2 regions of the Kluyvera intermedia genome follow, and region 1 is predicted to be linked to the other one. Evidence: predicted binding sites of a transcription regulator. Region 1 holds the regulator's gene; the other holds the start of a gene.

Region 1 (15,022 bases):
TGAGATTTGGGTTGTACCATAGCCATGATCGTTGTCTCCCTTAATCAAACTTCATACGCGTGGCTTTCAGGTTCACTATCGCGAGCGCACCAACCAACAGGAAGATAAGCGTCGCAATCGCTGCCGCCAGACCAAAGTCCTGGCCGCCGCCGCCTTCAAAGGCGATGCGGTAGGTGTAGCTCACGAGCAGGTCGGTATAACCGGCTGGCGTCGTGGTGCCGAGGCGGTCAGGGCCACCGTTGGTCAACAGCTGAATCAGTACGAAGTTGTTAAAGTTAAAGGCAAAGCTGGCGATCATCAGCGGCGTGAGCGGCTTAATCAGCAGCGGGAACGTAATCTTAAAGAAGTTCTGGAACGGCCCGGCGCCGTCCATTGCCGAGGCTTCATACAGGTCGTCCGGAATCGCTTTCAACAGGCCCATGCACAGGATCATCATGTACGGATAACCCAGCCAGGTGTTGACGATCACAATCATCGAACGCGCGGTAGTTGGGTCGCTAAACCAGGCCGGTTTGATACCAAACAGCGCGCTCAGCATCATGTTGATTTCACCAAAGCTCTGGTTGAACAGCCCTTTGAAAATCAGAATTGAGATAAACGACGGAACGGCATACGGCAGAATCAGCAGTACGCGGTAGATAGCTTTGCCCTTCAGCGATTCCCACTGTACAACGCAGGCCAGAATCATGCCGACCGCTACGGTCAGGATCACCGTCAGTACGGAGAACACCACCGTCCAGACGAAGATGGCGAAGAATGGTTTTTTGATACCTTCGTCGGTGAAGACGCGGGTGAAGTTATCCCAGCCGATGCCCACGGTGTAGCCCGGGCTGAGTTTTTCATCGCCCCAGTGGCCGTCAGCGTTAATGGTCTGGTAGAAACCAATGTCGTTATTAGGACGATATTTCACGCCGCTTTGGTTGTTGGTCAGCAGGCCGTCGTCGGCAAGCGTATAGAGCGGCTGGGTGCCGGAGAACTGGCGCAGCGAGCTCATGGTGACTTTGCTGTCATCCGGCAGAACCGCAGTGAGCTGGTTCAGTGCCTGACGATTCTGGGTGATGATGCGTAGTGCCGCGCGCTCACCGGTTGGCAGGGCGTCGGTCTCTTTTAGTTGCAGTTTCTGCTCGCCGCCAAACTTGAAGGCGTCGGAGAGATAATTTTTACCACTTTCACCGTCGGTGAGAGCCAGTTGCCACTCGTCACCAGCAGGATACAGGCCGAAGCCGTAGGTTTTACCGGCCTGATAGGAGCGGTCCATCAGGACTTCCTGGGCGCGTTCAAAGGTCAGCTGGTTGGTGCTGCTGTAGTTGGTAAATGCGATGGCGATAGTACAAATCAGCGGGAACAGGACGAAGAGCCCCATCCCGGCAACGCCCGGGTAAACATAGCGCCACGCGTAGGTTTTACGATTGGCGAAAATATACAGGCCCGCTGAACTTAAAATCAGCGTCATGATGGCAAACAGGTACTCCCCCTGTACATACATTAAAACGACAAGGTAACTCACCAGCAGTCCAAGCAGACCTATCACTGACCATTTAAACCGGTCGCTTTGCCACCAATGCTTCTTTTTAATGACATCCATGGGGATCTTCCTCTACAACGTTTGAGCTTTTCTCCCTCTCCTGGGGGAGAGGGTCGGGGTGAGGGCGGATATATTAAACAACCCTCACCCTAACCCTCTCCCTGCGGGAGAGGGGATAAAAACATTACTTGGTGATACGACCTTGTGCATCTTTCAGCGCAGAATCGACGGTCTGACGACCGCTGGCGGCGTTGATCACTGCGGTACGAACGGCATACCAGAATGCAGACATCTGTGGGATGTTCGGCATGATTTCGCCTTTCTGGGCGTTATCCATGGTCGCCGCGATACGTGGATCTTTCGCTAACTGGTCCTGGAAGGATTTCAGCGCAACAGCGCCCAGCGGTTTGTCCTTGTTCACTTCATCCAGACCCTGATCGGTCAGCAGGTAGTTTTCGAGGAACTCTTTCGCCAGCTCTTTGTTCGGGCTAGCAGCGTTGATACCCGCGCTCAGTACGCCAACAAACGGTTTAGACGCTTTGCCTTTGAAGGTTGGTAGCAGCGTTACGCCATAGTTGATTTTGCTCTTATCGATGTTCGACCACGCCCACGGACCGTTGATGGTCATTGCGGTATCGCCTTTGTTAAAGGCGGCTTCAGCGATGGAGTAGTCGGTGTCTGCGTTCATGTGCTTGTTCTTGATAAGGTCAACCAGGAAGCCCAGACCCGCCTTCGCGCCAGCGCTATCTACGCCCACGTCTTTCACATCGTACTTGCCGTTTTCAAACTTGAACGCGTAACCGCCGTCGGCAGCAATCAGCGGCCATGTGAAGTACGGTTCTTGCAGGTTGAACATCAGCGCAGATTTACCTTTTGCCTTCAGCTCTTTATCCAGTGCTGGGATTTCTTCCCAGGTTTTCGGTGGGTTAGGCACGAGGTCTTTGTTGTAAATCAGCGACAGCGCTTCAACCGCGATTGGGTAAGCAATCAGTTTGCCGTTGTAACGTACTGCATCCCAGGTGAACGGGTAGAGCTTGTCCTGGAACGCTTTATCTGGGGTAACTTCGGCCAGCAGGCCAGACTGTGCGTAGCCGCCAAAGCGGTCATGTGCCCAGAAGATAATGTCCGGGCCGTCGCCAGTTGCCGCAACCTGCGGGAATTTCTCTTCCAGCTTATCCGGGTGTTCGATGGTGACTTTGATTCCGGTATCTTTCTCGAATTTCTTACCGACCTCGGCCAGGCCGTTATAGCCTTTGTCGCCGTTAATCCAGATAACCAGCTTTCCCTCTTCAATTTTTGCCAGAGCAGAGGCGGAAAACATCATCGTGGTCAATGCGGAAAGCGCAAGGATGCGAGCGCCAGTTTTGATTTTCATCTATCCGTCCTTTTTGGTGATGTACTCGTGGATACACAGAGGTGGTTTAACGTTGATGAGTTTCCTTTTTTAGCAACCCCTTTCCATCCTCCTGGAGTCTACGCCCTAGGGGTTATTAGTGTGATCTCGATAACAAAATCCCCGGTTATGCGTTCCAGCGCACAAAAAAATGCGCCGGTTTTTGCAAGCACCATCACGATTTTCGTTCGGATGAGATGTCATCGGGAGCAGAGCGCGCCTCCTCATCCTCCCGCCTCCTCCCCCATAAAAAACCGGGGGGGTGGAGGATTCACCAGAATGATGGTTGCTGCATAGTCAGCCCATCTTGAATGTGTCTTTTGGTGACGAGTTGTAACGAGGGAGAAGGGCATGGCGAACGTACAGCTACGCAATGTAACGAAAGCCTGGGGAGACGTGGTGGTGTCGAAAGATATTAACCTCGACATCCAGGAAGGGGAGTTCGTGGTGTTTGTCGGGCCATCAGGCTGTGGCAAATCAACGTTGCTGCGTATGATCGCGGGCCTCGAAACCATCACCAGTGGCGATCTGTATATTGGTGAAACCCGCATGAACGATATCCCACCTGCTGAACGTGGCGTGGGCATGGTGTTTCAGTCCTATGCGTTATATCCCCACCTTTCCGTTGCCGAGAACATGTCCTTTGGTTTGAAACTGGCGGGTGCCAAAAAAGAGGTGATCAACCAGCGCGTCACGCAAGTTGCTGAAGTCTTACAGCTAGCACATTTGCTGGAACGTAAACCGAAAGCGCTCTCCGGTGGTCAGCGTCAGCGTGTCGCCATTGGTCGTACGCTGGTGGCAGAACCACGCGTGTTCCTGCTCGATGAACCCCTTTCGAACCTGGATGCGGCGCTGCGCGTCCAGATGCGTATTGAAATTTCCCGTCTGCACAAACGCCTTGGCCGCACGATGATTTACGTCACCCACGATCAGGTCGAAGCCATGACCCTCGCGGACAAAATCGTGGTACTGGATGCCGGTCGCGTAGCACAGGTGGGTAAACCGCTGGAGCTGTATCACTACCCGGCTGACCGCTTTGTTGCGGGCTTTATCGGCTCGCCGAAGATGAACTTCCTGCCGGTTAAAGTCACCGCAACTGCAATTGATCAGGTGCAGGTTGAGCTGCCGAACCGCCAGCAAATCTGGCTACCGGTAGAAAGCAGCAACGTGAATGTTGGTACCAACATGTCGCTGGGCATCCGCCCTGAACACCTGCTGCCTAGCCACATCGCCGATGTGACGCTGGAAGGCATCGTGAATGTTGTCGAACAGCTCGGTCACGAAACACAAATTCATATCCAGATCCCCGCCATTCGTCAAAACCTGGTGTACCGCCAGAACGACGTGGTGTTGGTAGAAGAGGGTGCCACATTCGCCATTGGTTTGCCGCCAGAGCGTTGTCATCTGTTCCGAGAAGATGGCACTGCATGTCGTCGGCTGCACAAAGAACCCGGTGTTTAAGAGCCCCATAACAAAACAAACAGGAAACCCTTACACCGCCAACGATAAGGCGTTACGGGGTGAAATGTTAAAGAAAAGCAATGATCTCAGGAGATAGAATAGATGATTACTCTGCGCAAACTCCCCGTGGCGGTTGCTGTTGCTGCAGGCATTATGTCTGCTCAAGCAATGGCAGTAGATTTCCATGGCTACGCACGTTCCGGTATTGGCTGGACAGGTAGCGGTGGCGAACAACAATGTTTCCAGGCAACTGGTGCACAAAGTAAATACCGTCTCGGTAACGAATGTGAAACCTACGCCGAACTGAAATTAGGCCAGGAAGTGTGGAAAGAAGGCGATAAGAGCTTCTACTTCGACACTAACGTGGCTTACTCCGTTGCCCAGCAGAATGACTGGGAAGGGACTGACCCAGCATTCCGTGAAGCAAACGTGCAGGGTAAAAACCTGATTGATTGGCTGCCAGGCTCCACTATCTGGGCCGGTAAGCGCTTCTACCAACGTCATGATGTTCACATGATCGACTTCTACTACTGGGATATTTCAGGTCCTGGTGCGGGTATCGAAAACGTCGATCTGGGCTTCGGTAAACTGTCTCTGGCAGCGACCCGTTCTCAGGAAGCTGGTGGTTCTTATGCCTTCAGCAGCCAGAATATTTATGACAAAACCAAAGATACCGCCAACGACGTCTTTGACGTGCGTTTAGCGCAGCTGGCTATCAACCCAGACGGCATGCTGGAACTGGGTGCTGACTACGGTCGTGCAAACACCACTGATGACTACAGCCTGGCAGATGGCGCTTCTAAAGATGGCTGGATGTTCACCGCTGAACATACCCAGAGCATGCTGAAAGGCTACAACAAGTTTGTTGTTCAGTACGCAACTGACTCTATGACTTCTCAGGGTAAAGGGCTGTCTCAGGGCTCCTTCGGTTCTTCTACGATAACCATTACCAATCCAGACGGTACAAAAACGAACTACGCCAACAACGTTGTAAACAACAACGGTAGCCTGGTGCGCGTATTAGACCACGGTGCTATCTCTCTGAGTGACGATTGGGACCTGATGTACGTCGGTATGTATCAGAATCTCGATATGGATAACGACCTGGGTACCGAATGGTATACCGTGGGTATCCGTCCAATGTACAAATGGACACCAATCATGAGCACCTTGCTGGAAGTTGGCTATGACAACGTGAAATCCCAGCAGACTGGCGACCGTAACAGCCAGTACAAAATCACCCTGGCACAACAATGGCAGGCGGGTGACAGCATCTGGTCTCGTCCGGCGATCCGTGTGTTCGCAACCTATGCGAAATGGGATGAAAACTGGGGCTACGCGAAAAACAGCAACGGCGATGCAACTCGTTATGCCGTTTCAAGCAACTCAAGCACATCCAACACCAGCCGCGGCGACAGCGATGAGTTCTCCTTCGGTGCTCAGATGGAAATCTGGTGGTAATTCAGCATTAACCTGAAGCAATAATCTGACGAGGGGCGCAAGCCCCTCTATTTCATAAGGTTTAGCGCGCTATTGCCTGGCCACCGCTAGACTGGCGATTTCTGAGGTCATCATAATGAAAATGAAAAAAAGTCTCGTTGCTCTATGTTTAACCGCTGGATTAATGGCGAGCGTCCCGGGCATCAGCCTTGCCGACGTCAACTATGTGCCGCAAAACACCAGCGCCGCGCCAACCATCCCGATGTCGTCCTTGCAACAACTGACCTGGACGCCGGTCGACCAATCTAAAGTTCAGTCCACGCAAATTGCGGTGGGCGGACAAACGCTGAATGTTCCAGGTATCACCGGTAAAGTTGTTGCTTACAGCGTACCGGCTAACATTGGCGAACTCACGCTGACGCTATCCAGCGAAGTGAACAAACAAACTACCGTCTTTGCACCGAATGTGTTGATTCTTGATCAGAATATGACGCCTTCTGCCTATTTCCCTAGCAGCTACTTTACCTACCAGGAACCGGGTGTCATGAGCGCCGACCGCCTGGAAGGTGTTATGCGTTTGACGCCAGCGCTGGGACAGCAAAAACTCTACGTACTGGTCTTTACTACTGAAAAAGATTTGCAGCAGACCACTAAGCTGCTGGATCCGGCAAAAGCTTATGCCAAAGGTATTGGCAACGCGATCCCGGATATTCCAGACCCGATTGCAAAACACACCACCGACGGTCTGGTGAAGCTGAAAGTGAAAACCAACAGCAGCTCCAGCGTACTGGTTGGCCCACTATTCGGCTCTTCCGGCCCGGCTCCGGTGACCGTCGGTAATACCGCCGCACCAACCTATGCAGCACCTGCGGCAGCCGTCGCAGCAGCTCCGGCTCCTGCTGCAAAAGCGGAACCGATGCTCAACGATACCGAAAGCTACTTTAACAACGGTATTAAACAAGCTGTGGCGAAAGGGGACATCGACAAGGCCCTGAAATTGATGAATGAAGCCGAACGTCTGGGCTCCAAATCTGCTCGTTCCACCTTTATCGGCGCTGTAAAAGGCAAGGGGTAAGTTCTCCCCGCAGCGCGGATGTTTAGGCGAAGCCTTTCGGTGTGCCCTCACGGGCGCACCTTTTTTGGCATCTAGCATCATCTGTTGCACCGCTGTTGCGCTTATGATCGTATTTGACCATTCCTGCACTCCCTCCCACGCCTTTCTGCGATACAATGCCTGAACGCTATGTATTGGAGAGACAGGCATGTCGCACTCTGCACTGACGCAACTGCGTAATTTGCGCTATTTTGACGTCGTTCCCCCGCTCGAACCGGCTCTGCGTGATTGGCTGATGCTGGAAGATTCTATGACCAAACGGTTTGAGCAGTATGGGAAACCGGTTAGCGTTACGCTATTAAACGAAGAATTTATCCACCGCGATGCATTGACCAGTGAACAGCATCTATTGCCGGAAGAACCTCGCTATTGGCTGCGAGAAATATTATTGTGCGTGGGTGACGAACCGTGGCTTGCCGGGCGTACCGTGGTGCCTGAATCAACCCTCTGTGGGCCAGAGCTGGCGCTACAGCAACTGGGGAAAACCCCACTGGGGCGTTATCTGTTTACGTCCTCCCAACTGACCCGCGACTTTATTGAAATTGGGCGTCACGATGCGCTGTGGGGGCGTCGTTCTCGCCTCCGTCTGAGCGGGAAACCGCTGCTGCTGACAGAGCTGTTTTTACCGGCGTCGCCGCTGTATTAAGCTGCATTAAGAGGAAGAAGGAAAATGGAGACGAGTCTTAGGTCGGGTAAGCTGATGGCTTATCACCGACTGATGCGCACGGACAAACCGATTGGCGCACTGTTGCTGCTGTGGCCAACGCTATGGGCGCTGTGGGTCGCGGCACCGGGCGTACCACCATTGTGGATTCTGGCGGTGTTCGTCGCGGGTGTCTGGTTGATGCGCGCCGCAGGCTGCGTGGTAAACGACTACGCCGACCGTAAATTTGATGGGCACGTGAAGCGCACAGCAAACCGTCCGCTTCCTAGCGGTGCGGTGAGCGAGAAAGAGGCGCGGATCCTGTTTGCTGTGCTGGTACTGCTGTCGTTCTTGCTGGTACTAACGCTCAACACCATGACCATCCTGCTGTCGGTCGCCGGTCTGGCGCTGGCTTGGGTCTACCCGTTTATGAAGCGCTACACCCATTTGCCGCAGGTGGTGTTGGGCGCGGCTTTTGGCTGGTCAATCCCTATGGCGTTTGCCGCCGTTAGCGAAACCTTACCGCTCAGTTGCTGGTTGATGCTGTTGGCAAACATCCTGTGGGCGGTCGCCTATGACACCCAGTACGCGATGGTTGATCGCGACGATGACGTTAAAATCGGCATTAAATCGACGGCCATTTTATTCGGCCAATACGACCGGCTGATTATCGGTATTTTGCAGGCGGGTGTACTGGCGCTAATGGCGGCGATTGGCTGGCTGAATGACCTGAACTGGGAGTTCTACTGGTCGATTCTGGTCGCTGGCGCGCTGTTTGTGTATCAGCAGAAGCTTATCCGTAACCGTGAACGCGACCCCTGCTTCCAGGCATTTTTAAACAATAACTACGTGGGGCTGGTGTTGTTTATTGGTCTGGCGATGAGCTACTGGCAGTTCTGAACTGTGCACATTGCCGGACGGCGGCTTTGCCTTATCCGGCCTACACCTCACCGGTAGCCCGGCCAAGCGCAGCGCCGCCGGGAATTGGCACGGAATCACCCCGGAGTCGGCGTAAACACCTCGTCTGGGCTACAAAAGCATAAAAAAATCCCCGGTCGATGCCGGGGATTTTTGTTTTTACTGCGCCGCTTCTTCCTGCGTCACGCTCTCAATCGTCAAGCGCACGTCCGGGGTAATCAGGCTTGCCATCATCTGGTACACCTTGATCGTCTCTTCCGGCTCGGCGTCGCCGCTGTCGCTGATATAGCCTTCATCACGCAGGGTCAACACCAGCGATGAGAACACCGCTTTATCGAAGAACTCCGGTGAGTTAATGCCGTGCAGAACAGACAGACGCTGAGCCAGCGTGCGACTCTCTTTCTCAAGCGTACTGCGGTTCATCGACGGGTTTCCGCTCAGCAGCCAGAAGGTGATCGCATAACGTTGCAGCGTTTCACGCGCGCCTGCGGCTAACAGTTGCAGGGTACGGGAATGAGAGGCGTTGATACGCAGCTTGTCGTTATCCACGTTGACCAATTCCTGACGCGCCATCTCAGCAATCAGCGTATCGATAACCGCCGGCAGCTCCTCGCGATCCCAGCGTAGGAACAGCTCTGCCTTCAGCATTGGATACAGCGTCCCAATGTACTCAAGAACCTGCTCGCGTGAGATCTCACGGTGCTGGGTCAGAATCGAGGCTAACAACGACGGCATCATCAACATATGCGCAATGTTATTGCGATAGTAAGTCATCAATACCGCCTGCTCGCGCGGCAGAATGATGATATCGCCGATGGTGTCTTTCTCGACTTCGAACTTGTTCATCTGCAGCGCGTGGTCGATAAGCTCGCTCGCCGACGCTTTCGGCGCGGTGGCATCCGGCGCGTACGGCGCGTTACGCATCAGGTCTAGATAGCAATCCAGCTGCTGCGTTAACTGCTCGCGGGTCAACGAACGCTGACGAGAAGCCAGCAGCGCGGTACAGCACAGGTTCATGGCGTTCGCCGCACCGGCGTTGTTGATGCGCACCATCAGTTCTGCCGCCATCTTATTGACGGTTGGCGTCAGCCACGCCGGACGCACGGCTTCGATAGGATCGATAGACTCGCGCCATTCCGGTACGTGATGGTTGAGATAGGACATCAGCGACATCGGTTCACCGAAGTTCACATAACCCTGCCCCAAATTACGCAGTTTGCTCAAGCCTCGCAGCATCTGCGGTAAGCTCTCTTTCTCTTTCGTCGCGCCGCGTAATTCTTTGGCGTAAGTGCCCACTTCCATCACGTGCTCGTAACCAATGTAGATTGGCACCAGCGTGATAGGACGAGAACCGCCGCGCAGCATCGCCTGAATCGTCATCGACAAGGTGCCGGTTTTCGGATCCAGCAGACGACCGGTACGGGAGCGACCACCCTCAACGAAGTACTCCACGGAATAACCACGGCTAAACAGCTCGCCAAGATATTCGCGGAACACGGTTGAGTAGAGCTTATTGCCCTTAAAGGTACGGCGAATAAAGAACGCGCCCAGGCGGCGGAAAATCGGGCCCGCTGGCCAGAAGTTCAGGTTGATACCGGCAGCGATATGTGGCGGCACCAGCCCCTGGTGGTAGAGCACGTAAGAGAGCAGCAGATAGTCCATGTGACTGCGGTGGCAGGGCACATAAACAATCTCATGCCCGTCGTGCGCCAACTGGCGTACGCGCTCGGCGTTATTGACGTTAATCCCCTGATACAGACGGTTCCAGGTAAAACTCAGGATACGGTCGGTCAGACGGATCATTTCGTAGGAGAAGTTAGCGGCAATCTCTTCCATCAGCGCAATGGCATTCTGTTGCGCTTTTTCGTGGGAGATTTTTTTGCTGCGTGCTTCGTCCTCTACCGCTTTGGCAATCGCTTTTGACGCCAGCAGTTTTTTGAACAGGTCATGACGTGCAGGCAGGCGTGGACCTACTGCTGCCAGGCGCTGACGAGCAAAGTGCATACGGGCCACACGCGCCAGTTTTTGGGCGATGGTCTTATCCGTGCCGTGTTCATCGGCCATGCGGCGCAGTGAGACGGACGGGGAGAAACGCACGAAGCTATCGCGCCCCAGCCAGGAGACGGCGAAGAATTTCTGGAAGCCGTTCAGCATCCGCAGAGGTGGATTCACCTCGCCTTTCTCGCGACCTGGAGAACGCCCAAACATCACCGACACCGGCACCATTTGCACATCCAGATTTGGATTGCTACGGTGCAGATCGAGGTAGTCGTGGAACAGCTTAATCGACTCTTCTTTCGGCGTGTAGTAAGTGAAGACGCGCGGGCCGCCGTGAATGAACACGTAGCGCGGCAGCAGGGTGCCGTCGATTTCTAACGGTTCGAGCGGATCGGGAAGCTCGTGCGCCAGACACTGGGCGCGCAGCGTCAGTAAGTCGGCCTTAGAGTTATAAGGCAGGACGTACATAATTGGACGTGATGTATCAAGCCCCAATTCCTGGGCAGGTTCTGCCGGAATAGACTTGCTCTTTACCAGAACACTTAATGGTAAATTCAGTAATTTGTAGTAAATTCGTGGCCAGCCGGACATAAACGATGTAAAGCCTCTGGTTAATCATGCAAATGCGCGGCAAGAATATCAGAAAGTCGGCAGAATTTCTGTTCTACCGCTTCATAACACGCATTGTCATAGACGTATAAATGAAAAAGGTTCTTTAGATGGCCAATAATACCACTGGGCTCACCCGAATCATCAAAGCTGCAGGCTATTCCTGGAAAGGATTTCGCGCGGCATGGATCAACGAAGCTGCCTTCCGCCAGGAAGGGGCCGCCTCGGTCGTGGCGATTATCATCGCCTGCTGGCTGGATGTTGATCCCATCACCCGCGTGCTGCTTATCGGCTCCGTCCTGTTGGTGATGATAGTGGAAATTCTCAATAGTGCACTGGAAGCGGTAGTTGACCGTATTGGTTCGGAGCATCACGAACTGTCGGGGCGTGCGAAAGACATGGGATCGGCGGCGGTGCTACTGTCGATTTTCGTCGCGCTTCTCACCTGGGGCATCCTGTTGTGGGCGCATTTCCACTAAAGCTGTGAAAACTGCCTGATTTTGCGTGTTTTATGGTTCCAAAATAGACACTAGCTGTATATACTCACAGCATAACTGTATATACACCCAGGGGGCGGAATGAAAGCATTAACGACCAGGCAGCAAGAGGTGTTTGATCTCATCCGGGATCACATCAGCCAGACGGGCATGCCGCCAACACGTGCGGAAATTGCTCAGCGCTTGGGGTTCCGTTCCCCGAACGCTGCTGAAGAACACCTTAAAGCGCTCGCGCGTAAAGGGGTTCTTGAGATTGTCTCAGGCGCCTCTCGCGGCATCCGCCTGCTGGTGGAAGAAGAAACGGGCCTGCCACTGGTAGGCCGTGTGGCGGCGGGCGAACCGCTGCTGGCGCAGCAGCACATTGAAGGGCACTACCAGGTTGACCCTTCGCTGTTCAAACCGAGCGCAGATTTTCTGCTTCGGGTGAGCGGCATGTCGATGAAAGATATCGGGATTATGGATGGCGATCTGCTCGCTGTGCATAAAACTCAGGACGTGCGTAACGGCCAGGTTGTGGTGGCGCGTATCGACGAAGAAGTGACGGTGAAACGCCTGAAAAAACAGGGTAACGTCGTCGAATTGCTGCCCGAAAACAGCGAATTTTCCCCTATCGTGGTCGATCTGCGTCAGCAGAACTTCTCGATTGAAGGGCTAGCCGTTGGCGTTATCCGCAACGGTGAATGGCTGTAACTCTTCCCCTGTCTTAAACGGCTGTGAGGCTTTCGCTATCACAGCCTTTTTTCTTTCTGGTATACACACATGCCGCTTCTGACTTCCGCCGATAAGGCCCTGTGGCGCCTGGCGCTTCCCATGATCTTCTCCAACATCACCGTTCCTCTTCTGGGGCTGGTGGATACCGCGGTTATTGGTCACCTCGACAGTCCCGTTTACCTCGGCGGCGTGGCGATTGGCGCCACTGCGACCAGTTTCCTGTTCATGCTATTGCTGTTTTTACGTATGAGCACTACTGGCCTGACATCACAGGCGTTTGGCGCCAAAAATCCGCAGGCGCTGGCTCGTGCGCTGGTGCAGCCGCTGCTGCTGGCGCTGGGGGCCGGATTGCTGATTGTCCTCTTCAGAAATCCATTGATTGAGTTGGCGCTGTCCATCGTCGGAGGGAGCGGTGAAGTGCTGGAGCAGGCGCGGCGTTTTCTTTCCATCCGTTGGCTAAGCGCTCCGGCATCACTGGCAAACCTCGTACTGCTGGGCTGGTTGCTCGGCGTGCAATATGCGCGAGCGCCCGTAGTGCTACTGGTGGTCGGTAACGTTCTGAACATTGTGCTCGATCTGTGGCTGGTTATGGGGCTACACATGAACGTGCAGGGCGCGGCGCTGGCAACGGCGATTGCCGAATACGCTACCTTGCTGGTGGGATTGGGCATGGTGCGTAAGGTGCTGGTGATGCGCGGGATTTCCTGGGCAATGCTCAAAACCGCCTGGGCGGGTGACTTCCGCCGCTTGCTGGCGCTGAACCGCGACATCATGCTGCGCTCGTTGCTGCTCCAGCTTTGCTTTGGTGCCGTGACCGTTTTTGGCGCGCGTCTTGGTAGCGACGTGGTGGCGGTGAATGCGGTGCTGATGACCATGCTGACCTTCACGGCCTATGCACTGGACGGCTTCGCCTATGCGGTAGAAGCGCATTCCGGGCAGGCCTACGGCGCGCGGGATGGTAGCAAATTGCTGGAGGTCTGGCGGGCTGCGTGTCGTCAGGCCGGCGTGGTTGCGCTAGCCTTCGCGCTGATTTATGCCGTTTTCGGTGAGCATATCGTTGCGTTGCTGACTTCATTGCCCGAACTACAACAGCTAGCCGATCGCTATGTGCTCTGGCAGGTGGTGTTACCGGTGATTGGCGTGTGGTGTTACTTGCTCGATGGCATGTTTATCGGGGCAACGCGTGGGGCGGAGATGCGTAACAGCATGGCGGTAGCGGCGGTAGGTTTTGCGTTAACGCTGCTGGCGCTGCCGGTTCTTGGCAATCACGGTCTGTGGCTAGCGCTGGCTGTTTTCCTTGCTTTGCGCGGTTTGTCTCTGGCGGTTATCTGGCGTCGGCACTGGCGGAACAATAGCTGGTTTCTCTGACGGAACGGTTAAAGATTCCGAATAGTGAATCAACCCCAGAATGAGTGACTACAATTAATCTCACGCTTAGAGAAAAAGACGTCTGCTCTACAGCAACCTTTAGTTCACTAGTTCAATCACTGACGTTCGAGGATTTGATGATGAATAAAGACGAAATCGGCGGCAACTGGAAACAGCTTAAAGGTAAAGTGAAAGAGCAATGGGGCAAACTGACCGATGACGATATGACGGTGATCGAAGGTAAACGCGATCAGCTGGTCGGTAAAATTCAGGAACGCTACGGCTACGCGAAGGATGAAGCGGAGAAAGAGGTCGATAGCTGGGACAAACGTAATAACCATCACTGGTAACGTATAATTCCTACCCGTGCGTACAAGGACGTACGCTCCCCCGTTAAGCAGCCACTAGCGGGATTTCTTTTTAATCTGAATGGTATGGTCGTGTTGGCAATCTTCATGCGCCCGGCACGCTTCTACTTCCACGCAGCCTGAACACAAACCATGTGCTTCAATAACGTTATGGCGCAGGGCAAAGCCCATTTTTGCCGCCAGCGTATGCATGATATCTTCCACCCCTTCCGCACACTCTTCTTTCACCACATCGCAGCGGTCGCAGATAAACATCGCCGAGGTGTGAGTCGGTTGATCGAACAGGTGACAGAGCACGTAGCTGTTCGCAGACTCCACTTTATGCACAAAACCTTGCTCGAGCAGAAACTCCAGTGCGCGATAAACCGTTGGCGGCTTAGCCTGGGGTTCTTTGACGCGCAGTAGATCGAGCAGATCGTAGGCGCTAATCGCCCCTTCCTGCAGACTCATCAGACGCAGTACTTCCAGACGTTGCGGAGTCAGGCGCACGCCGCGTTGCGCGCACAGCAATTCAGCTTGCGCTAACAGTTCTTGCGTAGTGGTCTTATCCATTGGCGTCCTCGAGTTACGGGTGAAACAAACGCATACTTTATCATGTTATGTTAGAAACGCCGAGTTTCCACCCGTGTGCTATAGGTGTGTTATAGCAGGCTTAGTTCACACTCAGGACGAAAATGATGAAAAGACCCGATTGCATTCGCCATTGGCACGATGTTGAAGGACCCGATAATTCGACTTATCCCGATAGTGAAGAACGCTTTGCTATTGGCGCGCCGCTGGCTCGTGCGTTGGGGCTTAGGCATCTTGGTATTCATCACGAGCGTTTACCACCGGGCCGTCGCACCTCTTACCCGCATGCTGAAAGTGATGAGGAAGAGTTTATCTATGTGCTGGAGGGCTACCCTCAGGCATGGATTAATGGTTATTTGTGGAAGCTGGAACCGGGTGATAGCGTCGGTTTTCCGGCCGGAACCGGT
Region 2 (15,022 bases), 110 kb from region 1:
GGAAAGTGACTGATGCGGTTCTCATGGAGTGGGTTACTGGCGCTACTGCTGCCTATCTCAGCGTTTGCGCAGGAAGCAACAATTAAAGAAGTGCATGATGTGCCCGCAGTGCGCGGCAGTATTATCGCCAATTTGCTGCAAGAGCATGATAATCCATTCACGCTCTATCCTTATGAGAGTAACTACCTGCTGTACACCTGGACCAGCGATCTCAATAAAGAGGCGATTCGCACCTATAACTGGGCAGAGAATGCGCGCAAGGATGAGGTCAAATTCCAGCTGAGCCTGGCATTCCCGCTATGGCGTGGGATCCTGGGAGATAACTCGGTGCTGGCCGCATCTTATACACAGCGCTCATGGTGGCAACTCTCCAATAGCGATGAGTCCGCGCCGTTTCGTGAAACGAACTATGAACCACAGGTATTCCTCGGTTTCGCGACCGATTACCGGTTTGCGGGCTGGACCCTACGTGACGTTGAAATGGGCTACAACCATGATTCTAATGGTCGTTCCGACCCGACTTCCCGCAGCTGGAACCGTCTCTATGCTCGTCTGATGGCGCAAAACGGCAACTGGCTGGTAGAAGTGAAGCCGTGGTACGTGCTGGGTGAAACCGATGACAACCCGGATATCACCAAGTATATGGGCTATTACCGGCTGAAAATCGGTTACCAGTTAGGCGATGCGGTACTCAGCGCACAGGGGCAATATAACTGGAACACCGGCTACGGCGGTGCAGAGTTGGGGGTGAGTTACCCGATAACTAAGCACGTTCGTTTTTATACCCAAGTTTACAGCGGTTATGGTGAGTCACTTATCGACTATAACTTTAACCAGACTCGTGTGGGTGTTGGTGTGATGCTTAACGATCTGTTTTAACAGCGTATCCGTCGGTTTGTTGCGAGCATTACCGAAGGATTTCGTCTAAAACGTTGCAGTTTGGCACGCAGGCGCTGAAAATAGCGCCTGTTTTTATTTTACGGTGAATGGGGTCAATGTGGCACAGGCGGAAGTTTTGAATCAGGGATCGCTGGCTAAACAGGTTTTGCAGGAGACCTTTGGCTACCAGCAATTTCGCCCGGGCCAGGAAACCATCATCGATACCGTGCTGGAAGGACGCGACTGTTTAGTTGTGATGCCGACCGGCGGCGGTAAATCGCTGTGTTATCAGATCCCTGCACTGGTACTTGATGGCCTGACGGTGGTGGTTTCACCGCTGATTTCTTTGATGAAAGACCAGGTCGATCAGTTGCTGGCAAACGGCGTGGCGGCAGCCTGCATCAACTCCACCCAGACCCGTGAACAGCAGCAAGAAGTAATGGCCGGGTGTCGTACCGGGCAGATTCGCTTACTGTATATCGCCCCGGAACGCCTGATGCTGGATAACTTCCTTGAGCATCTGGCGCACTGGAATCCGGTGATGCTGGCGGTGGATGAAGCGCACTGTATTTCCCAATGGGGGCATGATTTCCGCCCGGAATATGCTGCCCTAGGGCAACTGCGTCAGCGTTTCCCATCACTGCCGTTTATGGCGCTCACCGCGACGGCTGATGACACCACCCGCAGCGACATTGCCCGTCTGCTGGGGCTTAACGATCCGCTGATCCAAATCAGTAGTTTTGACCGCCCAAATATCCGCTACATGCTGATGGAGAAGTTTAAGCCTCTCGACCAGTTGATGCGCTATGTGCAGGAGCAGAAAGGTAAATCGGGCATTATTTACTGTAACAGCCGTTCGAAAGTTGAGGATACCGCCGCGCGTCTGCAAAGCCGTGGCATTAGCGCGGGAGCCTATCATGCCGGACTGGAACATACCGTTCGTGCCGATGTGCAGGAGAAATTCCAGCGAGATGACCTGCAAATCGTAGTCGCTACCGTTGCGTTTGGGATGGGTATCAACAAACCGAACGTCCGTTTCGTGGTGCATTTTGATATTCCGCGCAATATTGAATCTTACTATCAGGAAACCGGCCGTGCCGGGCGTGATGGCTTACCTGCGGAAGCGATGCTGTTTTACGATCCGGCCGATATGGCCTGGCTGCGTCGCTGCCTGGAAGAAAAACCGGCGGGAATGCTGTTAGATATTGAACGTCATAAGCTCAACGCGATGGGGGCCTTTGCTGAAGCGCAGACCTGCCGTCGTCTGGTGTTGCTCAACTACTTTGGTGAAGGACGTCAGGAGCAGTGCGGTAACTGCGATATCTGCCTCGACCCACCGAAACAATATGATGGTGCACAGGACGCCCAGATTGCGCTTTCCACCATTGGCCGCGTTAACCAGCGCTTTGGTATGGGCTATGTGGTTGAGGTGATTCGCGGGGCCAACAGCCAGCGTATTCGCGATTTCGGCCATGACAAACTCAAAGTTTATGGAATGGGCCGCGAAAAGAGCCACGAACATTGGGTGAGTGTAATCCGCCAACTGATCCACCTTGGATTTGTCACTCAGAATATCGCCCAGCATTCGGCACTACAGCTCACCGATGCTTCCCGTCCGGTGTTACGCGGTGAAGCGCCGCTCCAGCTTGCGGTGCCGCGTATCGTGGCGTTGAAGCCTCGGGTGATGCAGAAAGCCGCGGTGGGCAATTATGACCGCCAGCTGTTTGCCAAACTGCGTAAGCTGCGTAAAGCGATTGCCGATGAAGAAAATATCCCGCCATACGTGGTCTTCAACGACGCGACGCTGATTGAGATGGCTGAACAAATGCCGGTTTCACCTAGCGATATGCTGAGTGTGAACGGTGTGGGTACGCGCAAACTTGAGCGTTTCGGCCGTGAGTTTCTGGCGCTGATTCGCGCCCACGTCGATGGTGACGATGAAGAGTAGTCAGCCCACGTAAAAAGTGTCAGGATAGTCACTCACTGTACTATTTTTCCGCGAATTTATCGTCCCGTTGGTAGGTCTATCATGATTACGCTGTTTCTTACCGTGGCGCTGGTGCACATCATTGCGTTGATGAGCCCGGGGCCGGACTTCTTCTTTGTGTCTCAAACTGCTGTTAGCCGCTCGCGAAAAGAAGCGATGATGGGCGTGCTGGGGATCACCGGCGGCGTGATGGTCTGGGCGGGCGTTGCGCTGCTCGGCCTGCATCTGATTATCGAAAAAATGGCGTGGCTGCATACCATTATCATGGTCGGCGGTGGCCTGTATCTGTGCTGGATGGGTTACCAGATGCTGCGTGGGGCGCTAAAAAAAGAGACATCTGCGGTGGCAGAAGAACCTCAGGTTGAACTGGCCCAAGGTGGACGCAGCTTTATGAAAGGCTTGCTGACAAACCTGGCCAATCCAAAAGCGATTATCTATTTTGGCTCTGTGTTCTCGCTGTTTGTTGGCGATAACGTCGGTGCGGGTGAGCGCTGGGGCATCTTCGTCCTGATTATTCTTGAAACGCTGGCCTGGTTCACCGTTGTCGCCAGCCTGTTTGCGCTACCGGCGATGCGCCGTGGTTACCAGCGTGCCGCGAAATGGATCGACGGTATAGCCGGAACCCTGTTTGCGGGATTTGGTATTCATCTGATTATTTCGCGTTAAGGGTTTAGCCCACTCAAACAAATGTGTGAGTGGGCAGCTATCACGCGTGCCGCGCCGACGCCAGCAGTGCACCCACCAGCATAAACAACGAACCAAACACCTTATTCAATGCCTTCATCTGTTTCGGCCCCTTAATCCAGGTCGAGATTCGCTGGGCCAGCGTGGCGTAGCCAATCATCACAATAATATCCACGACGATGGTCGTCACGCCGAGCACGAGATACTGCATCACCTGCGGCTGATCCGGGGAGATAAACTGCGGGAAAAGTGCTGCAAGAAACACGATGCTTTTAGGATTGGTCAGGTTAACAAAAACCGCTCGCTGGAAAAGCTTTCCGCGAGTTTGCGTTTTCGCCAGTGTTTTCAGATCGATAGAACCTGCTGCACGCCATTGTTGGATCCCGAGCCAGATAAGATAGGCAACACCTGCCCATTTCAGTACCTCAAATGCCAACACCGAGCGAGAAAAGAGCGTCCCAAGACCCACGCCAACCAGCACGATGTGAATCGCCAGCCCGGTTTGTAGACCGGCAATGGAAGCCGCAGCGCCCCGGTAGCTGTGGTTTATCGAGGTGGTCATGGTATTAATCGCCCCTGAGCCCGGTGACAGGCTGAGAATTATGGATGTGAGCAGGTAGGCGAACCACCATTCGAAGGTCATGAGAAACTCCCTGATTGTCTGTTTTTATGCCACAATACGCTATTGTATAGGCGCTGTGTTGAGCGTCACAAAAAAACAATTTTCAGCGGTTAACTGGGGTGGAAGCCCGATGTTTCAACAGCAAAAGGATTGGGAAACAAGAGAAAACGCCTTTGCTGCGTTTACCACCGGCCCACTGACGACGTTCTGGCGCGGGCGGGAAGAAGCGGAGTTTATCGGTGTCGATCGTGTTCCTGTACGGTTTGTTCGTTTCAGTTCTCCGGCGCATGACCGCGTAATTGTGGTCTGCCCTGGACGAATTGAAAGCTACGTAAAGTACGCCGAACTGGCGTACGATCTTTTCCACGGTGGTTTTGATGTGTTGATTATCGACCACCGTGGGCAGGGACGGTCTGGACGCATGCTGTCGGATTCACATCGTGGGCATGTCGCGAATTTTAGCGACTATGTCGATGATCTTGATGCTTTTTGGCAGCAAGAAGTGGTTCCGGGGCGCTGGCGGCAGCGGTTTATTCTCGCCCACTCGATGGGCGGCGCGATTGCGACACAATTTTTGCAACGCAAACCCCAGGGCTGTGATGCCATCGCGCTTTGTGCGCCGATGTTCGGTATTATTATGCGTCTGCCGGAGTGGGTTGTCAGACCGCTTCTCGATTGGGCTGAGGGCCATCAGCGTGTTCGGGAAGGGTATGCAATGGGGACGGGCCGATGGTACGCGTTACCGTTCGGCGTTAACACCTTAACCCATAGCCGCGAGCGCTACCGGCGTAATGTCCGTTTTTATGCGGATGAACCCCGGCTACGCGTGGGCGGGCCCACGTACCATTGGGTGCGAGAAGGTATTCTGGCGGGAGAACAAATCCTGGCAAATGCCGCGACGGACACTTTCCCCGTGCTGCTGATTCAGGCGGAGGAAGAACGCGTCGTTGATAATCGCATGCACGATCGTTATTGTGAAATTCGCGCCGAAGCGGGCCATCCTTGCGATGGCGGTAAGCCGCTTGTCATACAAGGTGCCTATCATGAGATCCTTTTTGAAAAGGACGCTATGCGCTCAGTCGCGCTCACTGCCATCGTCGATTTTTTCCATCGACATCGTTAATTCGGCGCCAGCGCCGCACTTTTAGAGGTTAAATTCGAATATGTACCAGGTTGTTGCGTCTGATTTAGATGGTACCTTACTCTCCCCTGATCACCACTTAACGCCATACGCAAAAGAGACTCTCAAGTTGCTGACCGAGCGCGGTCTGAACTTCGTCTTCGCGACCGGGCGTCACTACATTGATGTTGGGCAGATCCGCGATAACCTCGGGATCAAATCCTACATGATCACCTCGAACGGCGCGCGGGTACACGATGCTGATGGCAACCAGGTATTCGCCCATAACCTGGACCGCGATATTGCGACCGATCTCTTCGGGATGGTGAATGCCAACCCGGATATCGTCACCAACGTTTATCGTGATGATGAATGGTTTATGAATCGCCATCGTCCGGAAGAGATGCGTTTCTTCAAAGAAGCGGTCTTCAACTACACGTTATATGAGCCGGGTTTGCTGGAGCCGGAAGGCGTGAGCAAGGTGTTCTTTACCTGCAACGACCACGAAACGCTGCTACCGCTGGAGCAGGCCATTAACGCGCGCTGGGGCGATCGCGTTAATGTGAGTTTCTCTACTCTGACCTGTCTGGAAGTGATGGCGGGTGGCGTATCTAAAGGCCACGCGCTGGAAGCGGTGGCAAAAGCGATGGGCTACACGTTGAAAGACTGTATCGCCTTTGGCGATGGCATGAACGACGCAGAAATGCTGTCGATGGCCGGTAAAGGCTGCATTATGGAAGGTGCCCATCAGCGCCTGAAGGATCTTCACCCCGATCTGGAAGTGATAGGTTCTAACGCTGATGATGCGGTTCCACACTACCTGCGCAATTTGTACCTTGATTAAAAAGTGACAACTGGTCACTAAGTGGTCAGTTGTCAACCCTCTTCTTCGCTACAATGAATGTTCATCTTCCTATGAGACATTCATTGTGGCGCTCCTGATTATTACCACGATCCTGTGGGCTTTCTCTTTTAGCTTCTACGGCGAGTACCTCGCCGGGCACGTTGATAGTTATTTTGCCGTGCTGGTGCGTGTCGGTCTGGCGGCACTGGTATTTTTGCCGTTTCTGCGTACGCGCGGGCACAGTCTGAAAACAGTGGGGCTGTATATGCTGGTAGGGGCGATGCAGCTTGGCATTATGTATATGCTGAGCTTCCGCGCCTATCTCTACCTGACCGTCTCCGAGTTGCTGCTGTTTACCGTGCTAACACCGCTCTACATCACGCTGATTTATGACCTGATGAGTGGACGTCGCCTGCGCTGGAGCTATGCGTTTAGCGCGCTGCTAGCGGTGATTGGCGCGGGGATTATTCGTTATGACCATGTCACTAGCCATTTCTGGACAGGGTTGATACTGGTGCAGCTCTCCAATATCGTCTTTGCCATCGGCATGGTGGGTTATAAACGCCTGATGGAAACCCGTCCGATGCCGCAGCACAACGCATTTGCCTGGTTCTACCTTGGCGCCTTTTTGGTGGCCGTGGTGGCTTGGTCACTGCTGGGCAATGCGCAGAAAATGCCACAGACGCTACCGCAGTGGGGCATTCTGGTGTTCCTTGGCGTGGTGGCGTCGGGAATTGGCTACTTTATGTGGAACTACGGTGCCACACAGGTGGATGCGGGCACGCTGGGCATTATGAACAATATGCATGTGCCTGCGGGGCTGCTGGTTAACCTGGCTATCTGGCATCAACAGCCCCACTGGCCGAGCTTCCTTACAGGGGCCGCGGTGATCCTGGCCTCACTTTGGGTACATCGGCGTTGGGTAGCTCCGCATTCCTCACAAACGGCAGATGATCGCAAGCGTGGTTCCGCGCTGAGCGAATAAACGCATCCATAATCGGCTGACGCTGCTCGCCATCGCGCACGGCGGCGTACAGCCGACTCCACAGCCCTTCGCCCAGGGTTTTGGTCACGATAAGACCCTGGCGCTCAAAACTCTCTACCACCCAGTGCGGCAGTGCGGCAATGCCCATCCGCGCAGAAACCATCTGAATCAGTAGCAACGTGTTATCGACGCTTTTCAACTGTGGGCTGATACCTGCTGGTTGCAGGAAGTGACGCCAGATATCCAGACGCTGACGTTGTACCGGGTATATCAGCAGGGTTTCTGGCGCTAAATCTTCCGGCGTAATACGCGTTTTGGTCGCCAGCGGATGATCCGGCGACAGCACCAGACGCACCTCAAAATCAAACATCGGAGAATAATTCAGGCCGCTGCGCGGCAGAATGTCGGAGGTCAGCACAATGTCCAGTTCGCTCTGCTGCAAGGCAGGCTGTGGGTCGAACGTCACGCCAGATTTAAAGTCCATCTCCACTTGAGGCCACTGCTTGTGGAAGTTCTCCAGCGCGGGTGTCAGCCACTGAATACAGCTATGGCATTCAATGGCGATGCGTAGCGTCGCCTGCTGAGGCTCATTGCAGGCTTGCAGCGCCTGACTAATTTGCGGCAGCACCTGGTTTGCCAGCTGTAGCAGAATCTCTCCCTGTGGGGTAAAGCGTAACGGCTGACTTTTACGTACAAATAGCCGAAAGCCAAGGCGCTGTTCCAGATCGCTGAACTGGTGAGACAGGGCGGATTGGGTCTGATGCAGCGTCGCCGCGGCGGCTGCCAGTGAACCACTATTCCGCAACGCCAGGAGCGTTTTCAGGTGTTTAATCTCGATCATGAAAGTCCTTCACTTCGGCATGAACAAATTGCGCTTGAGGATTATACAGTAACCGCCAATTATGGATGTGTAAACATCTGGACGGCTAAATACTGAAAATTCCATGAGAGGCATATGATGACTATTCAAAACCACACCCTCGGTTTCCCTCGCGTTGGCCTGCGTCGCGAGCTGAAAAAAGCGCAAGAGAGCTATTGGGCGGGTAACGCCTCCCGTGAAGAACTACTGGCCGTGGGCCGTGAGCTGCGCGCTCGTCATTGGCAACAGCAGAAACAAGCGGGTATCGATCTGCTGCCGGTGGGCGATTTTGCCTGGTATGATCACGTGCTGACCACCAGCCTGCTGCTGGGTAACGTTCCGGCGCGCCATCAGAATAAAGATGGCTCTGTTGATATCGACACATTATTCCGCATTGGCCGTGGCCGCGCACCGACCGGTGAACCTGCGGCGGCGGCAGAAATGACCAAATGGTTTAATACCAACTATCACTACATGGTGCCTGAATTCACCAAGGGGCAGCAGTTCAAACTGACCTGGACCCAACTGCTGGATGAGGTGGATGAAGCACTGGCGCTCGGCCACAACGTAAAACCCGTACTGCTGGGCCCGCTAACCTACCTGTGGCTGGGGAAAGTGAAGGGCGAACAGTTTGACCGCCTGAGTCTGCTGAACGATATCCTGCCGGTTTATCAGCAGGTGTTGGGTGAGTTGGCGAAACGCGGTATTGAGTGGGTACAAATTGATGAGCCTGCGCTGGTTTTAGAGTTGCCCCAGGTTTGGCTGAACGCCTTTAAACCAGCATACGATGCGCTGACTGGGCAGGTTAAACTGCTGTTGACCACCTATTTTGAAGGGGTAACGCCGAATCTGGATACCCTTACCGCGCTGCCGGTACAGGGGCTGCATGTTGACTTCGTACACGGCAGCGATGATGTTGAGGAACTGCATCAGCGTCTACCGGCAGACTGGCTGCTCTCTGCAGGCTTGATTAACGGCCGCAACGTCTGGCGTGCCGATCTGACCGAAAAATATACCCAGATTAAAGCGATTGTCGGCAAACGTCCGCTTTGGGTGGCCTCTTCTTGCTCCCTACTGCACAGCCCCATTGATCTGAGCGTCGAAACCCGCCTTGATGCTGAAGTGAAGAGCTGGTTTGCTTTCGCTTTGCAAAAATGTGGTGAGCTGGCGCTGCTGCGTGATGCGCTGAACACGGGCAATACCGCTGCGCTGGTAGAATGGAGTGCGCCGATTCAGGCGCGTCGGCAGTCAACCCGCGTCCACAATGCTGTGGTTGAAAAACGTCTGGCAACGATTACCGCGCAGGATAGCCAGCGTGCTAATGCTTATCCGGTACGTGCTAGAGCCCAGCGTGCACGCTTTAACCTGCCGGCATGGCCGACCACGACCATCGGTTCCTTCCCGCAAACCACAGAAATCCGCGGTCTGCGTCTGGACTTCAAAAAAGGCAATCTCGACGCGAGCAACTACCGCACCGGGATTGCCGAGCACATCAAACAGGCTATTGTGGAGCAGGAGCGTTTAGGCCTCGATGTGCTGGTGCACGGTGAAGCTGAACGTAACGACATGGTCGAATATTTTGGTGAGCACCTCGACGGCTTTGTCTTTACGCAAAACGGTTGGGTACAGAGCTATGGCTCACGCTGCGTGAAACCGCCGGTGGTGATTGGCGATGTCAGTCGCCCGCAAGCGATTACCGTGGAATGGGCAAAATACGCCCAATCGCTGACCGACAAACCGGTCAAAGGCATGCTGACTGGCCCGGTGACCATTCTTTGCTGGTCATTCCCACGTGAAGATGTGACCCGCGAAACTATTGCTAAGCAGATTGCCTTGGCGCTGCGTGATGAAGTCGCGGATCTGGAAGCTGCCGGTATCGGTATCATCCAGATCGACGAACCAGCGCTGCGTGAAGGTCTGCCGCTGCGTCGTAGTGACTGGGCGGCGTATCTGGAGTGGGGCGTGGAAGCCTTCCGTATTAATGCCTCAGTGGCGAAGGACGACACGCAGATCCACACTCACATGTGTTACTGCGAGTTCAACGACATCATGGATTCCATCGCGGCGCTGGATGCGGACGTCATTACCATTGAGACCTCGCGTTCTGATATGGAACTGCTGGAGTCGTTCGAAGAGTTCGACTACCCGAATGATATCGGGCCTGGCGTGTACGACATTCACTCGCCAAACGTGCCGAGCGTGGAATGGATTGAAGCGCTGCTGAAGAAAGCCGAGCAACGTATTCCGGCGGAACGTCTGTGGGTTAACCCCGACTGCGGCCTGAAAACGCGCGGCTGGCCGGAAACCCGGGCCGCGCTGGCGAATATGGTGAAAGCCGCGCAAAATCTGCGGCAGGCGTAAAAAAACAAGGTAGCCCGGACGAGGTGTTTGCGCCGACTCCGGGAAGGCTCGGGAGCCGAATCCCGGCGGCGCTTCGCTTGGGCGGGCTACTTTATTAGGCTACTGGCTTTTCTTCCCCGCATACTGCGCAAACCACGCCAGCATCCGTTGCCAGCCATCTTTAGCTGACTCTTCATGGTAACTTTCGCGATAATCGGCATTAAACGCGTGTCCGGCGTCGGGATACACCACAATCTCGGCTTTCGCATTAGCCGCGCGTAGCGCATGACGCATTGTTTCGACGGACTCAAGTGAGATCCCTGTATCCTGCCCGCCGTACAGCCCAAGCACCGGTGCGCTAAGGTCTACCGCCACATCAACCGGGTGTTTTGGATTGTTTAATGTCTTGTCACCGGTCAGGCGACCATACCAGGCCACCGCGGCTTTCAGCTGTGGATTGTGCGCGGCATACAGCCATGCAATACGTCCTCCCCAGCAAAAACCGGTCACCGACAAGCGATTGGCATCACCGCCGTTGCGCGCAGCCCAACTGGCAACATGGTCGAGGTCGACCAGCACTTGGGCATCGGGAACTTTTGATACCAGACCGCTGAACAATGACGGGATATCGTCATAGTCACTGGCATCGCCCTGGCGGAAATAGAGTTCTGGTGCGATAGCCAGATAACCCTCCAGCGCCAGCCGACGGCAGATATCACGGATGTGTTCGTGGACGCCAAAAATCTCCTGCACTACGATGATTACCGGGAGAGGCGCATCGCTATGTTTTGGTCGGGCTTGATAAGCCGGCAGCGTATCTCCCTGTGAGGGAATGGAGGTTTCTCCCGCCGTAATAGCCTCTTCGGGCGTATGGACGGTAGTCGAGGCATGAGGTGAAGCAGCAGATGCAAATCCAGGTTGTTTATTGATTGTCATGGCATTCTCCGTACCCTTGTAATGAACTCATAGCAGAATCACAGTGCCTGAATACGGCGTATTTTTGTGCAGCTGACGATCACAATAACTTGTTAATGTGATGTGAATCACTAATTGCATGGAATTTAATGTAATATTTTTATTCCTTAGTGATGGTAGTCACGAAAAAGTATCGTGGTCTTCTATAAAGTACATTTTTGCTTCTTCTGCAAAACTTAAACCACAGAGGAGTTCTTTATGTCCAAGTCTGATGTTTTTCATCTCGGCCTCACTAAAAACGATTTACAAGGGGCTACGCTTGCGATCGTCCCCGGTGACCCGGAGCGTGTGGAAAAGATCGCCGCGCTGATGGATAAGCCGGTAAAACTGGCATCTCATCGTGAATTTACCTCCTGGCGTGCTGAACTGGATGGCAAATCAGTCATCGTTTGCTCGACCGGTATCGGTGGCCCGTCTACCTCTATTGCCGTGGAAGAACTGGCACAGCTGGGTATCCGCACTTTCCTGCGTGTGGGCACCACCGGCGCTATTCAGCCGCACATCAACGTTGGCGATGTACTGGTGACTACCGCATCCGTCCGTCTTGACGGCGCGAGCCTGCATTTTGCCCCAATGGAATACCCAGCGGTTGCTGATTTCGCCTGTACCTCTGCGCTGGTTGAAGCGGCGAAAGCTATCGGCGCGACCACTCATGTGGGCGTGACTGCATCATCAGACACCTTCTACCCAGGTCAGGAACGCTATGACACCTTCTCTGGCCGCGTAGTGAGAAACTACAAAGGTTCGATGGAAGAGTGGCAGTCAATGGGCGTGATGAACTACGAAATGGAATCCGCTACCCTGCTGACCATGTGCTCAAGCCAGGGTCTGCGCGCGGGGATGGTTGCTGGCGTTATCGTCAACCGCACCCAGCAGGAAATTCCTAACGCAGAGACCATGAAGAAGACCGAAAGCCACGCGGTGAAAATCGTGGTAGAAGCGGCGCGTCGCCTGCTGTAGTTTTCCTCTCCTTCGTAAAAGGCCGACTTGTTCGGCCTTTTTCTTTTTGCGCAGCGGCTCGCAGGAAACTGCTTTAAAACTGGACGTTTATACAGCACAATTCTATTTTGTGCAGATAACCGGTTTAAGTAGGGGGCGTTGTGGATATTGCCGTGGTGATTTATGCGTTAGTGGCGTTGGCGGGCATAGCGATTGGCTGGCTGGCTGCGAGCTATCGTGTGGCGCATCAGCGTGCCGAGCAGTTGGCGGAAGAGCGAGATGTGTACGGTGAATTAAGTGCCGCGAAACAACACATTGCCCAGAACGCCCACTGGCGCGAAGAGTGTGAACTGCTTAACAACGAGCTGCGTAGCCTGCGAGAAATCAACTCGTCGCTCGAAGTCGATCTGCGCGAAGTGACCACGTTGCTGGAGACCACTCGCCAGCACGGTGATGAAAAACACTGCCTGATGCTCAACAGCGAACAACGCCTGAGCGAGCAGTTTGAGAACCTCGCCAACCGTATCTTTGAGCAGAGCAATCGTCGGGTGGATGAACAAAACCGTCAAAGTCTACACGGCCTGTTGACGCCGTTACGTGAACAGCTTGATGGTTTTCGTCGTCAGGTTCAGGACAGCTTTGGTCAGGAAGCGCGTGAGCGCCACACGTTGGCGCATGAAATTCGTAATCTGCAACAGTTGAATGCCCAAATGGCGCAGGAAGCAGTCAATCTGACCCGGGCGCTAAAAGGGGATAACAAAACCCAGGGTAACTGGGGCGAAGTGGTTCTCACCCGCGTTCTGGAAGCTTCTGGCCTACGCGAAGGTCATGAGTATGAAACCCAGGTCAGCATTAACACCGACGCCAGCTCCCGCATGCAGCCGGACGTTATTGTCCGCCTCCCGCACCGTAAGGATGTGGTGGTAGACGCCAAGATGACGCTGGTGGCCTACGAGCGCTATTTTAACGCTGAAGATGACTATACGCGTGAAGCGGCTCTGCAAGAGCACATTGCGGCGGTACGTAAACACATTCGTCTGTTGGGGCGTAAAGATTATCAACAGTTGCCGGGGCTGCGCTCCCTGGACTACGTCCTGATGTTTATTCCTGTCGAACCGGCATTTTTGCTGGCGCTCGACCGCCAGCCAGAATTGATCAGCGAAGCGTTAAAAAATAACATTATGCTGGTCAGTCCCACTACGCTGCTGGTGGCGTTGCGTACTATTGCTAATCTGTGGCGCTATGAGCATCAAAGCCGTAATGCGCAACATATTGCTGAACGCGCCAGCCGCTTATATGACAAAATGCGCCTCTTCGTTGATGATATGTCGTCGATCGGCCAGAGTCTCGAAAAAGCGCAGGATAACTACCGTCAGGCGATGAAAAAACTCACCTCGGGGCGGGGTAACGTGTTGTCTCAGGCGGAGGCGTTCCGTCATCTTGGCGTCGAGGTGAAGCGCGAGATCAACCCCGATCTCGTCGAGCAAGCGACCTCGCAGGATGATGAGTTCCGACTGCGTGATGATGAAGAGTTGAATGATGACAATCCGTTAGCGGCAGAACACCGCTAATTCAGCGCTACCGGCGATTTCGTAACGGGGTGGAATCGTAGGGCAATCGTGCCCAATCTGTTACACTCCATGAACATTTTCTTGATAAGCAGGCATAGAGATGGTTGAGGATTCACAAGAAACGACGCACTTTGGCTTTCAAACAATTGCCAAAGATCAGAAGGTAGACATGGTGGCGCATGTATTCCATTCTGTCGCCGCAAAATACGATGTTATGAATGACCTGATGTCATTCGGTATTCATCGTCTCTGGAAGCGTTTTACCATTGATTGCAGCGGCGTGCGCCGTGGACAGACAGTTCTCGATCTGGCGGGCGGTACCGGTGACCTGACGGCGAAATTCTCGCGTATGGTGGGCGAAACCGGGCGCGTCGTGCTGGCTGATATTAACGACTCGATGTTGAAAATGGGTCGTGAAAAGCTGCGTAATATTGGCGTAGTGGGTAACGTAGAATACGTTCAGGCGAACGCAGAAGCGCTGCCATTCCCGGATAACACCTTTGACTGCATCACCATTTCTTTTGGCCTGCGTAACGTCACTGATAAAGACAAAGCGCTGCGCTCCATGTATCGCGTACTGAAGCCAGGTGGCCGCCTGTTAGTGCTGGAGTTCTCCAAGCCGGTTATTGACCCCCTGAGCAAAGCTTACGATGCTTACTCGTTCCATATTCTGCCGCGCATTGGCGAAATGGTCGCGAACGATGCAGACAGCTACCGCTATCTGGCTGAATCCATCCGTATGCATCCGAATCAGGATACCCTGAAAGAGATGATGCAAAATGCGGGTCTGGAAAACGTAGATTACTACAACCTGACGGCTGGGATCGTCGCGCTGCACCGTGGCTATAAATTCTGATTGAGAGGCTGCTATGCCGTTGAAACCTTTAGTAACCGGCAGCATTGAGACCGCCATCAACGCGCTGCTGTGGCGTGAGAAGGCGTTAAAACCTGCTCGTCAGCGTCTTATTGGTAAAGTACTGCGCATTGAACTTAAAGAGTTCACCTCACCGCTAGTGTTAGTTTTCAGCGAGCGTCAGGTTGACGTACTGGGCGCATGGGAAGGCGATGCTGACTGTACCGTGATGACCCGCGCTAGCGTGCTGCCGCAGTTGCGTAACCGCCAGCAACTGACTGCGCTTATTCGTAATAATGACCTCGAAGTACAGGGCGATCTTCAGGTGGTGCAGAATCTGGTGTCGCTGGCTGATCTTGCCGAA

The links. The regulator LexA, encoded in region 1, represses DNA repair genes until DNA is damaged. The targets are predictions, from matches to a motif close to TNCTGTATGTACATACAGNA.
Region 2: rmuC (DNA recombination protein RmuC) is a predicted target of LexA. The motif match lies at 12,333-12,352, and genes of this name have one in related genera.

What each region holds. Positions count from the first base shown of each region.
Region 1 covers NZ_CP139986.1:4,385,348-4,400,369, reverse strand. The annotation lists gene malG (maltose ABC transporter permease MalG) at 1-26, opposite strand, end outside; gene malF (maltose ABC transporter permease MalF) at 41-1,585, opposite strand; gene malE (maltose/maltodextrin ABC transporter substrate-binding protein MalE) at 1,710-2,900, opposite strand; gene malK (maltose/maltodextrin ABC transporter ATP-binding protein MalK) at 3,270-4,379, shown strand; gene U0026_RS21145 (maltoporin) at 4,482-5,840, shown strand; gene malM (maltose operon protein MalM) at 5,956-6,894, shown strand; gene ubiC (chorismate lyase) at 7,082-7,579, shown strand; gene ubiA (4-hydroxybenzoate octaprenyltransferase) at 7,604-8,476, shown strand; gene plsB (glycerol-3-phosphate 1-O-acyltransferase PlsB) at 8,654-11,083, opposite strand; gene U0026_RS21120 (diacylglycerol kinase) at 11,212-11,580, shown strand; gene lexA (transcriptional repressor LexA) at 11,680-12,288, shown strand; gene dinF (MATE family efflux transporter DinF) at 12,358-13,677, shown strand; gene U0026_RS21105 (CsbD family protein) at 13,818-14,027, shown strand; gene zur (zinc uptake transcriptional repressor Zur) at 14,082-14,597, opposite strand; gene U0026_RS21095 (cupin domain-containing protein) at 14,723-15,022, shown strand, end outside.
Region 2 covers NZ_CP139986.1:4,498,356-4,513,377, reverse strand. The annotation lists gene pldA (phospholipase A) at 13-879, shown strand; gene recQ (ATP-dependent DNA helicase RecQ) at 998-2,827, shown strand; gene rhtC (threonine export protein RhtC) at 2,909-3,532, shown strand; gene rhtB (homoserine/homoserine lactone efflux protein) at 3,573-4,193, opposite strand; gene pldB (lysophospholipase L2) at 4,303-5,295, shown strand; gene yigL (sugar/pyridoxal phosphate phosphatase YigL) at 5,336-6,136, shown strand; gene U0026_RS21655 (carboxylate/amino acid/amine transporter) at 6,222-7,121, shown strand; gene metR (HTH-type transcriptional regulator MetR) at 7,009-7,962, opposite strand; gene metE (5-methyltetrahydropteroyltriglutamate--homocysteine S-methyltransferase) at 8,080-10,341, shown strand; gene U0026_RS21640 (dienelactone hydrolase family protein) at 10,441-11,256, opposite strand; gene udp (uridine phosphorylase) at 11,494-12,255, shown strand; gene rmuC (DNA recombination protein RmuC) at 12,396-13,805, shown strand; gene ubiE (bifunctional demethylmenaquinone methyltransferase/2-methoxy-6-polyprenyl-1,4-benzoquinol methylase UbiE) at 13,906-14,661, shown strand; gene ubiJ (ubiquinone biosynthesis protein UbiJ) at 14,675-15,022, shown strand, end outside.